DNA from 3 places in the Streptomyces sp. NPDC001070 genome. Region 2 is predicted to be linked to each of the others. Evidence: riboswitches for the same ligand, from Rfam matches in the RefSeq annotation. Region 2 holds a riboswitch; each other region holds the start of a gene.
The links. Region 2 has a riboswitch for cobalamin ahead of ACWDAS_RS32025 (ribonucleoside-diphosphate reductase subunit alpha). Riboswitches for the same ligand answer to the same signal wherever they lie in the genome.
Positions count from the first base shown of each region.

Region 1 (5,163 bases), on a different contig from region 2:
GTACGGCAGCAGGCAGATCACCGGGCCGAAGATCTCCTCGCGGGCGATGCGCATGGAGTTGGTGACGTCGCCGAAGAGGGTGGGCTCGACGTACCAGCCGGTGGGCTGCGCCTGCGGGCGGCCGCCGCCGGTGAGGACCTTGGCGCCCTCCTGCTGGCCCAGGGCGATGTAGTCCAGGGAGCGCTGCTGCTGGCGCCGGGCGACCAGCGGGCCGACCTGGGTGGCGGGGTCGAGGGGGTCGCCGACGACGAGGGCGGAGGCGGCGGCCGCCAGGCGCTCGGCGGCCTCGTCGTAGCGGGAGCGCGGGGCGAGGATGCGGGTCTGGGCGACGCAGGCCTGGCCGTTGTTCATCCAGGCCGCCTGAACGATGCCGGGCACCGCGGTGTCCAGGTCGGCGTCGGCCAGGATCAGCGCCGCGGACTTGCCGCCGAGCTCCAGCGTGACGCGGGTGAGGTTGCGGGAGGCGACCTCCATGACGCGCTTGCCCGCCGTGACCGAGCCGGTGAAGGAGACCTTGTCGACGCCGGGGTGGCCGACCAGGTACTCGCTGACCTCGCGGTCGGCGGGCAGGATCGACAGCACGCCCTCGGGCAGCCCCGCCTCGGCCGCGATCTCGCCGAGCACGTACGCGTCGAGCGGCGACTCCGGCGACGGCTTGAGGATCACGGCGCACCCGGCGAGCAGTGCCGGGGCGAGCTTGGCGGCGGCGGTGAACTGGGGGACGTTCCACGGCACGACGGCCGCGACGACGCCGGCCGGCTCGCGGCGCACGATGATCGGGCCGAGCACCCCGGCGCGCCGTTCCTCCCAGGTGAAGCCGCGCGCCACGGTGATCGCGGCGTCCCACACCATCATCGCGCCGAGCGCCTGGGCCAGCACGCTCCAGGAGTAGGGCGAGCCGTTCTGGGAGCTGATGACGCGGGCGATCTCCTCGTGGCGTACCGCGATCGCGTCCTTGATCCGGGTGACGACGGCGATCCGCTCGTCGAGCGTCATGCGCGGCCACGGTCCCTCGTCGAAGGCCGTGCGGGCGGTGGCGACCGCCCGGTCGACGTCCTCGCGGGAGGCATGCGGCACCCGGGCGAAGATCCGCTCGGTGTGGGGCGAGACGACCTCGATGGTGGCGGTGCCGAGCGGGTCCACCAACTCCCCGCCGATGAAGAGCTGTCCGTGTTCGACGATCGCGTTCCCGTCCATCTGTCCCGTCCCGCCTCTGGCTGATGCCTCGTCAGAAAGTGACTCTGCTTCAGAACTGATACCAGTTCTAGTTATGGTGGGCAATGCATGCGACGCTGCGGAGAGGGGACCTCATGGAGCACGGCGACGGCATCTGGAGCATCCCGGTCCCGATCCCCGACAACCCCCTGGGCCACACGCTGGTCTACGTCGTCGACACCGACCGCGGCCCCGTCCTGATCGACACCGGCTGGGACGACCCCGCCTCCTACGACGCCCTCGCCCACGGGCTCACCGCCCTCGGCACCTCCGTCGCCGACGTCCACGGCGTGCTCATCACCCACCACCACCCCGACCACCACGGCCTGTCCGGCCAGGTCCGCGAGGCCTCCGGGGCCTGGATCGCCATGCACGCCGCCGACACCGCGATCGTCCGCCGGGCCCGCGGCGCGGAGCCGGGGCTGTGGCTGGACTACCTCGCCGCCAAACTCGCCGCCGCCGGCGCCCCCGAGGAGCACCTCGCCCCGCTGCGGGCCGTCCGCGCCGAGCGCCGCGCCGGACCCGTACCGGGACTGCGGCCCGCCCTCCCCGACCGCGAGATCGTCCCCGGCGAGCGGGTGCCGCTGCCCGGCCGCGCCATCCGCGCGATCTGGACCCCGGGCCACACCCCGGGCCACGTCTGCCTCTTCGAGGAGAGCGGCCGCCGCCTCTTCTCCGGCGACCACCTGCTGCCCGAGATCTCCCCCCACATCGGCCTGTACGAGGACCCCGACGAGGCCACCGTCAGCGACCCCCTGGGCGACTACCTCGACTCCCTGGAACGCGTCGCCCGGCTGGACCCGGCCGAGGTGCTGCCCGCCCACAAGTACCCCTTCGCCGACGCCGCCGCCCGCGTGCGCGAACTGCTGGACCACCACACCGCCCGCCTCGCCTCCCTGCGCGCCCTGGTCTCCGCCGCGCCGCGCACCCCCTGGCAGCTCGCCGAGGCCATGCAGTGGAACCGTCCCTGGGAGCAGATCCCCTTCCCCTCCCGCAACATCGCCGTCGCCGAGGCCGAGGCGCACCTGCGCCGCCTGGTCAAACTCGGGCACGCGGAGCCCGTACCGGGATCGGATCCGGTCGCGTACACGGCGGTGTGAGCCAGACCGCACAGGCCGGGCGCTGCACGGGGCCCGGTCCCGGCTAAGGTGTGCTCGACACATCCAAGTCCAATCACGTCCGTGTGGGGGAAGCCGGTGCGAATCCGGCGCTGACCCGCAACCGTGAGCCGTCCCCGCCCGGGGAGGGCCCAGCCGGAGCACCCGCGCGGACGGGAGCGGCTCTTCCGTCGAGGTATACGGAGCCGGAGCCCGGTGCCGTTACCGCGCGCCCGCGTCCGGCTGCGCAACCGCTCACCCGAAAGGCACCACCCGATGCACCTGCGCCGCACCGCCGCGGCCGCCCTGGCCGCCTTCAGCCCGCTCCTCATCGCCGCGTCCCCGTCGCCGTCGCCCGCCAAGGCGCCCGCCGCGCTGTACGGCCACGCCGACCCGACGTACGACGGCGTGTGGCGCCAGTCGTACGCGCTGCTGGCGCTCCACGCGGCCGACGCGGACCCGGCAGGGGACGCGGTGGAGTGGCTCGCCAAGCAGCAGTGCGCGGACGGCGGCTTCGCCTCCTACCGTCCCGACCCGACGGCGCCCTGCGACCCGAAGGCCGAGGACACCAACGCCACCGGCATAGCCTTGCAGGCCCTCGCCGTCCACGGTCAGGACTTCGCGGTCAAGCGCGGCGCCGAGTGGCTCGCCAAGGTGCAGAACCGCGACGGCGGCTGGTCCTACAACCCGGGCGGCGCCTCCGACGCCGACTCCACCGGCGTCGTCATCGGCGGCCTCAAGGCGGCCGGGACCGACGTCAAGTCCGTCACCACCGACGGCATGTCGCCCTACGACGCGCTGCGCTCGCTCCAGTTGGCCTGCGGCAAGAAGGACGGCGGCGCCTTCGCCTACCAGCCCGACGCCAAGTCCGGCGCCCTGGCGGCCAACGCCAAGGCCACCGCCGACGCCGTGCGCGGCGCCGAGGGCGCGGGCTTCGTCGTCGAGGCCCCCGACCGCGACGTCGCGGTGCGCGGCGAGTGCGGCGGCAGCGCCTCCGACGCCGGCGCCGCCTGGCTCGCCGGCCGGCTCACCGCGGGCGGCAGCCACCTCGACGCCGTCACCCCGGGCTCCGACAGCAAGACCCCGGACTTCGGCGCCACCGCCGACGCCGTCATCGCCCTCGCCGCCGGGGGGCACCTCGACGCCGCCAAGGGCGCGTACAACTGGCTCGCCGCCAACTCCGGCGCCTGGGCCAAGGACAACCCCACCGCCCTCGCCCAGCTCGCCCTCGCCGCGTACGCCACCGGCAACCCCACGCGGGACCACATCACCCGGCTCAGCGCCCTCGGCCCGGTCGCGGAGCAGAAGTCCGACTCCTCGGGCGGCAGTTCGGTGTGGTGGATCGTCGGCGCGGGCCTGGTCGCCGGCATCGGTATCGGCGTCCTGCTCACCGGCCGGAAGCACCGGCTGTGAAGCGGCCGCCCCTGGCGGCGGCGGCACTCCTCCTGGCCCTGGTGGCCGCCCTCGTCGCGACACCCGCGCACGCGGCCACCTACCGGTACTGGTCCTTCTGGCAGCGCGACACGGCCGGCGGCGCCTGGACGTACGCGCAGACCGGCCCCGCCCTCAGCCGCCCCGCCGACGGCACCGTCGAGGGCTGGCGCTTCGGGGTCAGCCCCGACGCCGGCTCGGCCGCCCGCCCCCGGGGAACGGCCCGCTTCGCCGCGATCTGCGCCGGCACCCCGGCCCGCGCGGGCAGCAAGCGCGTCGCGCTCCTGCTCGACTTCGGCACCGCCGCCGGCGCGCCCCCCGCCCGCACCGCCTGCGCCCGCGTCCCGTCCGGCGCCACCTCCGCCGACGCCCTCGCCGCCGCCGCTCCCCCGCTCCGCTACAACTCCGCGGGCCTCGTCTGCGCCATCGCCGGCTACCCCGCCACGGGTTGCGGCGAGCAGGTCACCGACGACGCCGCGGCGCCCGCCGCTCCGGCCCCCTCCTCCGGCCCCTCCCTCGGCACGTACGGCGCCGCCGCCGCGGTCCTCGCCGTCGCCGCGGCCGCCGTCTGGCAGGCCCGGCGCCGCCGGAACGAGCGCCCATGACCGCGGGGACGCCTCTGCCGTGGCCCCGCGGCGCCACGGGCCGGGGCCCGCGCCGCCGGCGGACGGGAACGCCGCGGCCCGCCAGAGAGCAGGGACCGCGGCGCGACGCGCCCCACGGCGCCGGGCGGCGCGGACCGCACGCGGGGGCGTGGTGGCTGTGGGCGCTGGGGCTCGCCACGGCCGCCTCGCGCACGACGAACCCCGCGCTGCTCGCGCTGCTCGCCGCGGTCGCCGGGTACGTCGTGGCCGTGTGCCGCGTGCCGGACGCGCCCTGGTCGCGGTCGTACGCCGCGTTCCTCCGCCTGGGCCTGGTCGTCCTCGCCATCCGGCTCGCCTTCGCCGTCGTCCTGGGCTCGCCGGTCCCCGGTACGCACACCGTGCTGACCCTCCCCGAAGTGCCGCTCCCCCACTGGGCGCAGGGGGTCCGCCTCGGCGGCCGGGTCACGGCGGAGGGGTTGTGGTTCGCGTTCCGGGAGGGCATGCGGCTGGCCACCCTGCTGGTGTGCCTGGGGGCCGCCAACGCCCTGGCCAACCCCTCCCGCCTCCTCAAGTCGCTGCCGGGCGCCCTGTACGAGGCGGGCGTGGCCGTCGTCGTCGCCATGACCTTCGCGCCGCACCTGGTCGCCGACGTACGCCGGCTGCGGGCGGCGCGCCGGCTGCGGGGCCGGGCGGACAAGGGCGTACGGGCCCTGCTGCAGGTCGGCCTGCCCGTCCTCGAAGGCGCCCTGGAGCGGTCCGTCGCCCTCGCCGCCGCCATGGACGCCCGCGGCTACGGCCGTACGGCGAAGGTGCCGCCCGCCGTGCGCCGGGCCACC
Region 1 covers NZ_JBSFLB010000005.1:295,005-300,167, forward strand. The annotation lists gene ACWDAS_RS08985 (aldehyde dehydrogenase) at 1-1,197, opposite strand, end outside; gene ACWDAS_RS08990 (MBL fold metallo-hydrolase) at 1,311-2,315, shown strand; cobalamin riboswitch at 2,378-2,501, shown strand; gene ACWDAS_RS08995 (prenyltransferase/squalene oxidase repeat-containing protein) at 2,529-3,725, shown strand; gene ACWDAS_RS09000 (SCO2322 family protein) at 3,722-4,348, shown strand; gene ACWDAS_RS09005 (CbiQ family ECF transporter T component) at 4,345-5,163, shown strand, end outside.
Region 1: linked by a shared signal. The riboswitch ahead of ACWDAS_RS08995 (prenyltransferase/squalene oxidase repeat-containing protein) and the one ahead of ACWDAS_RS32025 (ribonucleoside-diphosphate reductase subunit alpha) in region 2 are both predicted to bind cobalamin.

Region 2 (5,163 bases):
GGATGTTCTCCACCGCGTCGAAGGCGGCGGCGCGCTCCTCCGGGTCGGGGAGGTAGGTGTCGAGCAGCGTCAGATAGAACTGGACGTGCACGGCCTCCTCGAAGAGCTGCCGCGACAGGTACAGCCGCGCCTCGGGGGAGTTGATGTGCTTGTACAGGGTCAGCACGAGGTTGTTGGCCACGATCGAGTCACCGGTGGCGAAGAACGCCACCAGGCGGCCGATCATGTGCTGCTCGCCGGGGGAGAGCTTGGCGAGGTCGGCGACGTCGGAGTGGAGGTCGACCTCCTCCACGGTCCAGGTGTTCTTGATGGCGTCCCGGTAGCGCTCGTAGAAGTCCGGGTAGCGCATCGGACGCAGGGTCAGTTCGAAGCCCGGGTCGAGCAGGTTCTTGGTGGAGCTCATCACTGGCAGGCCTCGCAGGACTCGGGGTTCTCAAGGGAGCAGGCGATCGCGTCGGCGTCGGGCGTCACCTGGACCGGGACGGGGGCGGCCGCGCGGGCGGACTGCGCGATGCGCGTGGCGGGGCGGGAGCGCAGGTAGTACGTCGTCTTCAGGCCCTGCTTCCAGGCGTAGGCGTACATCGAGCTTAGTTTGCCGATGGTGGGCGCGGCCATGAAGAGGTTGAGCGACTGGCTCTGGTCGAGGTACGGGGTGCGGGCCGCGGCCATGTCGATCAGGGCGCGCTGCGGGATCTCCCACGCGGTGCGGTACAGCTCGCGCACCTCGGCGGGGATCCAGTTGAAGCCCTCGACCGAGCCGTTGGACTCGCGCAGCGCGTCGCGGGTCTGCGCGTCCCAGACGCCGAGCTTCTTCAGGTCGGCCACGAGGTAGGAGTTGACCTGGAGGAACTCACCGCTGAGCGTCTCGCGCTTGAAGAGGTTGGAGACCTGCGGCTCGATGCACTCGTACACGCCCGCGATCGAGGCGATCGTCGCGGTCGGCGCGATGGCCAGCAGCAGCGAGTTGCGCATGCCGGTGGCGGCGACGCGGGCGCGCAGCGCCTCCCAGCGCTCGGGCCAGTTCGCCTCGGTCGCGAAGTGGTCCGGGTGCAGGACGCCGCGGGCTGCGCGGGTCTGCGACCAGGCCGGGTGCGGGCCGTGGCGCTCGGCGAGGTCGCAGGAGGCCTCGTACGCGGCGAGCATGATGCGCTCGGCGATCTTCGTGGAGAGCGCCTTGGCCTCGGCGGAGTCGAAGGGCAGCCGCAGCTTGAAGAAGACGTCCTGCAGGCCCATCGCGCCCAGGCCCACCGGGCGCCAGCGCTCGTTGGAGGAGGCGGCCTGGGAGGTCGGGTAGAAGTTGATGTCCACGACGCGGTCGAGGAAGGCGACGGCGGTGCGGACGGTGGCGTCCAGCCGCTCCCAGTCGAGGGAGCCGTCCTCGCCGACGAAGGCGCCGAGGTTGACCGAGCCGAGGTTGCAGACGGCGGTCTCGCCGTCGTTCGTGACCTCCAGGATCTCCGTGCAGAGGTTGGAGGAGTGGATGACGCGGCCGGGCTCGGCGGTCTGGTTGGCGGTGCGGTTGGATGCGTCCTTGAAGGTCATCCAGCCGTTGCCGGTCTGAGCGAGGGTGCGCATCATACGGCCGTACAGCTCGCGCGCCGGGATGGTCTTGCGGGCGAGCCCCGCCGCCTCGGCCTCGCGGTAGGCGGCGTCGAACTCCTCGCCCCACAGGTCGACCAGTTCGGGCACGTCGGCGGGGGAGAACAGCGACCACGGGCCGTCCGCGTCGACGCGGCGCATGAACTCGTCCGGGATCCAGTGCGCCAGGTTGAGGTTGTGGGTGCGGCGCGCCTCCTCACCGGTGTTGTCGCGCAGTTCCAGGAACTCCTCGATGTCCGCGTGCCAGGTCTCCAGGTAGACGCAGGCCGCGCCCTTGCGGCGGCCGCCCTGGTTGACGGCGGCGACGGAGGCGTCCAGGGTGCGCAGGAACGGGACGATGCCGTTGGAGTGGCCGTTGGTGCCGCGGATCAGCGAACCGCGGGATCGGATGCGGGAGTACGACAGGCCGATGCCGCCGGCGTGCTTCGACAGCCGGGCCACCTGGTGGTAGCGGTCGTAGATGGAGTCCAGCTCGTCCAGCGGGGAGTCCAGCAGGTAGCAGGAGGACATCTGCGGGTGCCGGGTGCCGGAGTTGAAGAGCGTGGGGGAGCTGGGCAGGTAGTCCAGCCGGCTCATCAGGCCGTACAGCGCCGCGACCTCGTCCACCGAGCGCACGGTGTGGTCCTCGGCCAGGCCGCAGGCCACGCGCAGCATGAAGTGCTGCGGGGTCTCGACGACCTGACGGGAGATCGGGTGGCGCAGCAGGTAGCGGCTGTGCAGGGTGCGCAGGCCGAAGTAGCCGAAGCGGTCGTCGGCCCCGTCGGCGAGCGCGCCGTCCACGAGAGAGTCGAGGCGCTCGGCGTGCGCGGCCACGAACGCGGCGGTGCCGTCGGCGATCAGGCCCTCGCGGTGGCCGACCGCGATCGACGCGGAGAAGGAGACCGCGCCCTCGCCGGCCGCCTCCTCCGCGATGGCGGCGCTCAGCAGCCGGGCGGCGAGCCGCGAGTACTGCGGGTCCTCCGCGATCAGCCCGGCGGCGGCCTCGGTGGCCAGCGCCCGCAGTTCGGCCTCGTCCGCCGCGGCGCTGCGGCCGCGCAGGGCGGCGGCGGCGACCCGGCCGGGGTCGGTGTCGGGGAGGTCCGCGGTCAGTTCCGTCAGGATGCTCAGCAGACCGGTTCCCGGTGAGACGGGGTCCGATGCGGTGGCGGGTGCGGCGGGCGCGATGGTCACGTGTGCTCTCTCCCTCGTACGGCGGCGACGCGCGGGGGAGCGACGGGGCGCACGCAGGGCAGGGCATGCCGCGGCGCGTCCGCCGGCCCAACCCGCGAGGCCCGGACACTTCACCGTCCGGACGGCGCGCCGGACGGTGCCGTCGGCAGGTACTCGGACTCGCGGGCATGCCTCAAGGCGCCCGCACACCGTTGCGGGGCAGTCCCGGATTCCCACCGGCTTCCCCTGCGGCGACAGCGGAGTTGAGCATACATCTAGTGGCGCCCGCCCGTGACGCCACCAGATGTTGTGCCGATGCGGTTACAGAGCGCCGGACTCAGACGTGCCAGTCGTGGCCGTCGCGGGAGTCGTGGACATGGCCGGTCAGGGCGGCGAGCGCCAGGGCCAGGAAGAAGACCAGTGCGGTGACGGTGGCGAGGACGGTTTCCATGCCTTCGACTGTGCTCCTCGCGCGGCCCCACCGGGAGTGGCAGGACTGTCGCACTCCCTCGAAATCCTGCCACCGCCCCGGCTGGGGTTCTGCCATGCTGGACGCATGCTGCAGAACGTCGCCGCGGTGCTGCTCGACGGTGTCCACCCCTTCGAACTTGGCGTGGTCTGCGAGGTGTTCGGACTCGACAGGTCGGACGACGGCCTGCCGGTGTACGACTTCGCCGTGGCGTCCGCGGAGGGCCCCGCGCTGACGTCGGCCGCGGGGTTCACCATCGGCACGACGCACGGGCTGGAACGGCTGGAGGAGGCCGACCTGGTCGCGGTGCCCGCCGGCGACTCCTATGTGCACCGGGAGTATCCGCCGGAGCTGCTGCGGGCGCTCAACCGAGCGGTCGACCGCGGGGCGCGGGTGCTCAGCGTGTGTTCGGGCGTCTTCGTGCTGGCCGCGGCGGGCCTGCTGGACGGCCGCCGCTGCGCGGTCCACTGGCGGCACGCGGAGGAGCTGGCGCGGCGCTATCCGCTCGCCCGGGTGGAGCCCGACGTGCTGTACGTGGACGAGGACCCGGTGATCACCTCGGCCGGCACCGCCGCCGGGATCGACGCGTGTCTGCACCTGGTCCGCAAGGAACAGGGCAGCGACGTGGCCAACGCCATCGCCCGGCGCATGGTGGTGCCCCCGCACCGCGAGGGCGGCCAGGCGCAGTACATCGACCGCCCGCTGCCGCCCGCGCGGTGCGACACCGTGGGCGACGTCCTGGCGTGGATGGAACGCCACCTGGACCGCGAGGTGACCGTCGACGAGCTGGCCGCCCGGGCGCACATGTCGCCGCGCACCTTCGCGCGCCGCTTCCAGCAGGAGACCGGCACGACGCCGTACCGCTGGCTGCTCGGCCAGCGCGTGCTGCTGGCCCGGGAGTTGCTGGAGGGCACCGACGAGACGGTGGACGCGGTCGCCGCCCGCGCCGGTTTCGGCAACGCGGCGACGCTGCGCCACCACTTCGCCCGCTGGGTGGGCACCACCCCGCAGGCGTACCGCCGCACCTTCCGCCGCCCCGAGCAGGCCCGTACGGCATGACGACGGGCCGCCGCCCCGTCCCAGGGCGGCGGCCCGCGATCCGTGGCCGGTGCGGTGGTCAGTGACCGGCGACCACCGGCAGGTCCTTCTGCACGCCCGGGTCGCCGGCGTCGGCCGTGAAGTCGCCCTCGGCCGTCTCATCGACGCCCTCGGGGGCCTTGACGGCCTTGAGGACGAAGGTGAGGACGACGGAGACGACCACGTTGAGCACGAAGGCGGTCAGGCCGATGTAGCCGATCTGCCCGATGACCGGGATGGTGTCGGAGGAGCCGCCGAAGTGCTTCTGGGTCGGGCTCGCGACACCGTAGGCCACCCAGGTGCCGTAGATCATGCCGACCGCCCAGCCCGCCAGCAGCGCCCAGCGGTGGAGCCAGCGGGTGAACAGGCCGCCGACCAGGGAGGGGAAGGTCTGCAGGATCCAGATGCCGCCCAGCAGCTGGAAGTTGATCGCGACCGTCTTGTCCATGGTCAGGACGAAGACCAGGGCGCCGACCTTGACCAGCAGCGAGACCAGCTTGGAGACCTTGGTCTCCTGCTCGGGGGTGGCGTCCGGCTTGAGGAAGTCCTTGTAGACGTTGCGGGTGAAGAGGTTGGCCGCGGCGATCGACATGATGGCTGCCGGCACCAGCGCGCCGATGCCGATCGCGGCGAAGGCCACGCCCGCGAACCAGGACGGGAACATGTTCTCGAACAGCTGCGGGATGGCCAGCTGCCCGTTGTAGCCCTTGACCCCGGCACCGACACCGCTGGCCAGCGCCATGAAGCCGAGCATCGCCAGCAGGCCCAGCATCAGCGAGTACAGCGGCAGGACGGTGGTGTTGCGGCGGATGACGTTCCGGCTGCGGCTGGAGAGCACGGCGGTTACCGAGTGCGGGTACATGAACAGC
Region 2 covers NZ_JBSFLB010000031.1:71,486-76,648, forward strand. The annotation lists gene ACWDAS_RS32020 (ribonucleotide-diphosphate reductase subunit beta) at 1-403, opposite strand, end outside; gene ACWDAS_RS32025 (ribonucleoside-diphosphate reductase subunit alpha) at 403-2,769, opposite strand; cobalamin riboswitch at 2,897-3,019, opposite strand; gene ACWDAS_RS32030 (helix-turn-helix domain-containing protein) at 3,305-4,276, shown strand; gene mctP (monocarboxylate uptake permease MctP) at 4,335-5,163, opposite strand, start outside.

Region 3 (5,163 bases), on a different contig from region 2:
GGAGGCGCTCGGTGTGGTGATCCACGAGTCGACCCCGGTGACCGAGGTCAAGCCGAAGCACGCGCTCACCCCGTTCGGGAGCGTGCGCGCCCCCTATGTACTGCGCTGCACCGAGGGCTTCACCGCCGCGATCAAGGGCCAGAAGCGGTCCTGGCTGCCGATGAACTCCTCGATGGTCGTCACGGAGCCGCTGCCCGCGGACGTCTGGGACACCATCGGCTGGGAGGGCCGGGAGGCGCTCGGCGACATGGCGCACGCGTACATGTACGCGCAGCGCACCGCCGACGACCGGATCGCCATCGGCGGGCGCGGGGTGCCTTACCGCTTCGGTTCGCGCACGGACAACGACGGGCGCACGCAGGCGGCGACGATCGAGGCGCTGCGCGAGATCCTGGTGCGCTTCTTCCCCACCACGGGTCGGGTCGGGATCGACCACGCCTGGTCCGGGGTGCTCGGCGTACCGCGGGACTGGTGCGCGACCGTCGAGCTGGACCGTTCGACCGGCCTCGGGTGGGCCGGCGGCTACGTCGGCAGTGGGGTCGCGACCGCGAACCTCGCGGCGCGGACGCTGCGGGACCTCGTGCAGCTGGACTCCGGGCAGGCGCACGGCACGGAGCTCACGGCCCTTCCGTGGGTGCACCACCGCGTGCGCCGCTGGGAACCCGAGCCCTTCCGGTGGATCGGCGTCCACGGGCTGTACGCGGCCTACCGCGCCGCCGACCGCCGCGAGCAGACGGGCCGCAGCGTGGAGACCGACCGCGTCGCCCGGATCGCGGACCGCATCTCGGGCCGCCACTAGGTGCACCCGGCCGGTATGTCCGGTGCCGGCGGGTGGATGGGGGCGGGTTCGTCTCGCGCCCTTCGGGCGCAAGGATGCGGGCTGCGGCTGGGGAGGCGGGGCTCGGGGCGGGGTGCGCCCCGGATCGCGTGACCAGGATCTCTTCGGCGGCACCGATGCGGTGCGGCAGAAGCTCGCAAAGGGCTGGATTACAGGGCGAAACACATCCCGGGTCACACCCTCCGCACGCACCGGCACCGCCGCGCCGCCCCTCGTTCACCTTCCGTTCATCCAGACTCCGTACGGTCGCCACCGCCACTGTCCGATCGAACGAATGCCTGGGTCAATGGAACACATCACGCTCCTGATCGGAATCGTGATCATTACCGCACTCGTGTTCGACTTCACGAACGGTTTCCACGACACCGCCAATGCGATGGCGACCACCATCTCCACTGGCGCACTCAAGCCCAAGACGGCGGTGGCCATGTCCGCCGCGCTCAACCTCGTCGGTGCCTTCCTCTCCGTCGAGGTGGCGAAGACGATCTCCGGCGGCATCCTCGACGAGAGCGCGGGCATCAGGCCCGAAGTGATCTTCGCGGGGCTCGTCGGCGCCATCGTCTGGAATCTGCTGACCTGGCTGGCGGGCCTGCCCTCCAGCTCCTCCCACGCACTGTTCGGCGGCCTCATCGGCGCCTCCGTCGCCTCGGCGGGCTTCGGCTCGATCAACGGTGACGCGGTCGTCATGAAGGTCCTGATCCCGGCCGTCTGCGCCCCGGTGGTCGCCGGTGTCGCCGCGATGCTGGCGACCCGCCTGACCTACCGCATCGGCCGCAACACCGACCCGGCCGCCACCGCCAAGGGCTACCGGGCCGGGCAGATCGCCTCGGCCGGTCTGGTCTCCCTCGCGCACGGCACCAACGACGCACAGAAGACCATGGGTGTCATCACCCTCGCCCTGATCGCGGGCAACGTCGTCGCCCCCGACTCCGACCCGCCGCTGTGGGTCATCGTGTCGGCGGGCATGGCCATCGCCCTCGGCACCTTCATCGGCGGCTGGCGGATCATCCGCACCATGGGCAAGGGCATCACCGACATCCAGCCGCCGCAGGGCTTCGCCGCCCAGACCGGCGCCGCCGCCGTCATCCTGGCCTCCTCGCACCTCGGCTTCTCGCTCTCCACCACGCAGGTCTGCTCCGGCTCCGTCATGGGCGCCGGCGTCGGCCGCAAGGGCGGCGTCGTCCGCTGGAGCACCGCGGGCCGCATGTTCGCCGCGTGGGGGCTCACCCTTCCGGCCGCGGGCCTGGTCGCGGCGGGTGCCGCGCTCCTGGCCGACCAGGGAGACCTGGGCGTCACCGCGGTCGCCGTCCTGGCACTCGCCGCCTGCACCGCGATCTGGATCGCCTCGCGCCGCAAGCCCGTCGACCACACCAACGTCAACGAGGCCCACGGCACAGCCGGGGAGCCGGGCGTCATCACCACGGCCATCGCCGCGGTGATCCCGCCGCCCGCCGGTCTCACCGCCGTCACCGTCGACGCCGACCCCGCCCAGGCCTCCGCCTGACGGCGGCGCCGCACCGGCACCGGAAGGAACCAGCATCATGCACATCGACTGGGCTGCCCTCGGCTCCGTCTTCGGCGTCAGCCTCGCCGTGACCGTCGGACTCGTCGGCCTGTTCACCCTCGGCATCGTGGGCCTGTCCAAGCAGGGCGCGGCCGCCGGCGAGGCGGGCACCGGCTCCGCCGGCGGCTCGACCGTCCTGGCCCGCACCGGCGCGTACGCGTGCTTCGCGCTCTGCGCGGCTGCCGTGGCGTACGGGATCTTCCTGATCGTCGCCTGACGCCGCGGTCCCGCACCGCGCCGCGTGGCGCGGCACCGTGTGAAGTTGACCTCAGCTCCCGGTCATCCGACCGTGAGCTGGGGTTTCTTCTTTTCCCGGGGTCGTCGCGGTGAGTTGACGGGCCGGAGCGGCGCGTGGTGGTATCGGAACCGCCAAACGGCGGCAGGAGAGGAAGTCCGGTGCGAATCCGGCGCGGTCCCGCCACTGTCACCGGGGAGCGGACCCCCGCCCATGGCCACGGCCCGAACAGGGGCTGGAAGGCCGGGGGTGCCGCCGATCCGGGAGCCAGGAGACTCTCGTCGCCGGTCACGTCGAACCAGGGCGCGGACCCTGAGTGAGGACTCCTGTGATGCGCGGCTCCGGCCGTTCACCCGACACCGGCGCCGCGGCGCCGTGCGCCTTCGCCGCCGGTGCCGCCCTCGGCTGGCTCGCCGACCTCACCCTCGCCGACCCGCGTCGCGGTCACCCGGTGGCGGCGTTCGGGAGCGCGGCCGCCGCACTCGAAAACGCGTTGTGGCGCGACCACCGCGGGCGGGGCGCCCTCCACACGGCGCTGTGCGCGGGCGGCGCGGTGGCGGCCGCGGCCGGTCTCACACGCGCGGTGCGCCGCTCCGCTCCCGGGTCCGCCGCGCTCACCGCGGTGGCGACCTGGGCCGTACTCGGCGGGACCTCCCTCGTACGGGAGGCGCGCGCCATCGGCGCCGCCCTGTCGGCCGGGGACACCGAGGGGGCGCGCGAGCGGCTGCCCCATCTGTGCGGCCGCGACCCGCAGGCGCTGGACGAGACCCAGTTGGCCCGCGCGGTGGTGGAGTCCGTCGCGGAGAACACCTCGGACGCCGTCGTGGGCGCGCTCGTGTGGGGCGCGCTGGGCGGCGTCCCCGGGCTGGTGGGCTTCCGGGCGGTGAACACCCTCGACGCGATGGTCGGCCACAAGTCGCCACGGCACCGTCGCTTCGGCTGGGCGGCGGCCCGGCTGGACGACGTGGCCGGATTCCCCGGTGCCCGGCTGACCGCCGCGCTCACGGTGCTGGCCGGGCCCGACCCCCGTGGCGCGTGGCGTGCGTGGCGCAGGGACGGGGGGCGCCACCCCAGCCCCAACGCCGGTCCGGTGGAGGCCTCGTTCGCGGGGGCGTTGGGCGTGCGCCTCGGGGGGACGCTTGCCTATGGCGGACGGGTGGAGCACCGGCCCGTGCTGGGGGCGGGGAACCGGGCGGTGCAGGTAGGGGACATCGAACGGGCGGCGCGGTTGTCGCGGCGGGTCGGCGCGCTGGCGCTGGCGGTCGCGGTGGGCGGGCGCCTGACGTGGGGCGCGGTCGCCCGGAGCCGGAGGAGGCGCGCATGAGCGGCGGGGGCCTGTTGGTCGCCGGAACCACGTCCGACGCGGGCAAGAGCGTCGTCACCGCGGGGATCTGCCGGTGGCTGGCGCGGCAGGGTGTGTCCGTGGCGCCGTTCAAGGCGCAGAACATGTCGCTGAACTCGTACGTGACCCGTGAGGGCGCCGAGATCGGCCGGGCCCAGGCGATGCAGGCCCAGGCCGCCCGGGTGGAGCCCTCGGCGCTGATGAACCCGGTGCTGCTGAAGCCCGGCGGGGACCGGACGAGCCAGGTCGTCCTCCTGGGCCGGCCCGTGGGCGAGATGAGCGCCCGCGGCTACCACAACGGGCGGCGTTCGAAGCTGCTGGAGACCGTCACCGGCTGCCTGGAGGAGCTGCGGAGCCGCCACGACGCGGTGATCTGCGAGGGCGCCGGCAGCCCCGCGGAGATCAACCTGCGGCAGGGCGACATCGTCAACATGGGCCTGGCGCGGGCCGCCCGGCTCCCGGTGGTCGTCGTCGGCGACATCGACCGGGGCGGGGTGTTCGCCTCGTTCTTCGGGACGACGGCGCTGCTGAGCCCGGAGGACCAGGCCCTGGTGTGCGGCTATCTGGTCAACAAGTTCCGCGGCGACGTGTCCCTGCTGGAGCCCGGTCTGGAGATGCTGCGCGGGCTGACCGGGCGCGGCTTCTTCGGGGTGCTGCCGTACCGGCACGGCCTCGGCATCGACGAGGAGGACGGGCTGCGGGTGTCGCTGCGCGGCACGGTCCGCGAGTCGGCCACGGCGGCGCCGCACGGCGAGGACATCCTGCGGGTCGCCGTGGCGGCGGTGCCGCTGATGTCGAACTTCACGGACGTGGACGCACTCGCCGCCGAGCCGGGCGTGGTCGTCCGCTTCGTCGACCGGCCGGAGGAGCTGGCCGACGCCGACCTTGTCGTCCTCCCCGGCACGCGCGGCACCGTCAAGGCCCTGGAGTGGCTGCGGCAGCGCGGACTCGCCGACGCCGTCGCGCGCCGGGCCGCCCAGGGCCGCCCGGTGCTGGGCATCTGCGGCGGCTTCCAGATGCTCGCCGAGTCCATCGAGGACGACGTCGAGTCGCGGGCGGGCACGGTGCCGGGGCTCGGCCTGCTGCCGGTGCGGGTCCGCTTCGCCGTGGAGAAGACCCTGGCCCGGCCCTGCGGGAAGGCGTACGGCGAACCGGTCGAGGGGTACGAGATCCACCACGGCGTC
Region 3 covers NZ_JBSFLB010000027.1:76,777-81,939, reverse strand. The annotation lists gene ACWDAS_RS29520 (NAD(P)/FAD-dependent oxidoreductase) at 1-799, shown strand, start outside; gene ACWDAS_RS29515 (anion permease) at 1,125-2,342, shown strand; gene ACWDAS_RS29510 (hypothetical protein) at 2,380-2,619, shown strand; cobalamin riboswitch at 2,789-2,914, shown strand; gene ACWDAS_RS29505 (cobalamin biosynthesis protein) at 2,969-3,961, shown strand; gene ACWDAS_RS29500 (cobyric acid synthase) at 3,958-5,163, shown strand, end outside.
Region 3: linked by a shared signal. The riboswitch ahead of ACWDAS_RS29505 (cobalamin biosynthesis protein) and the one ahead of ACWDAS_RS32025 (ribonucleoside-diphosphate reductase subunit alpha) in region 2 are both predicted to bind cobalamin.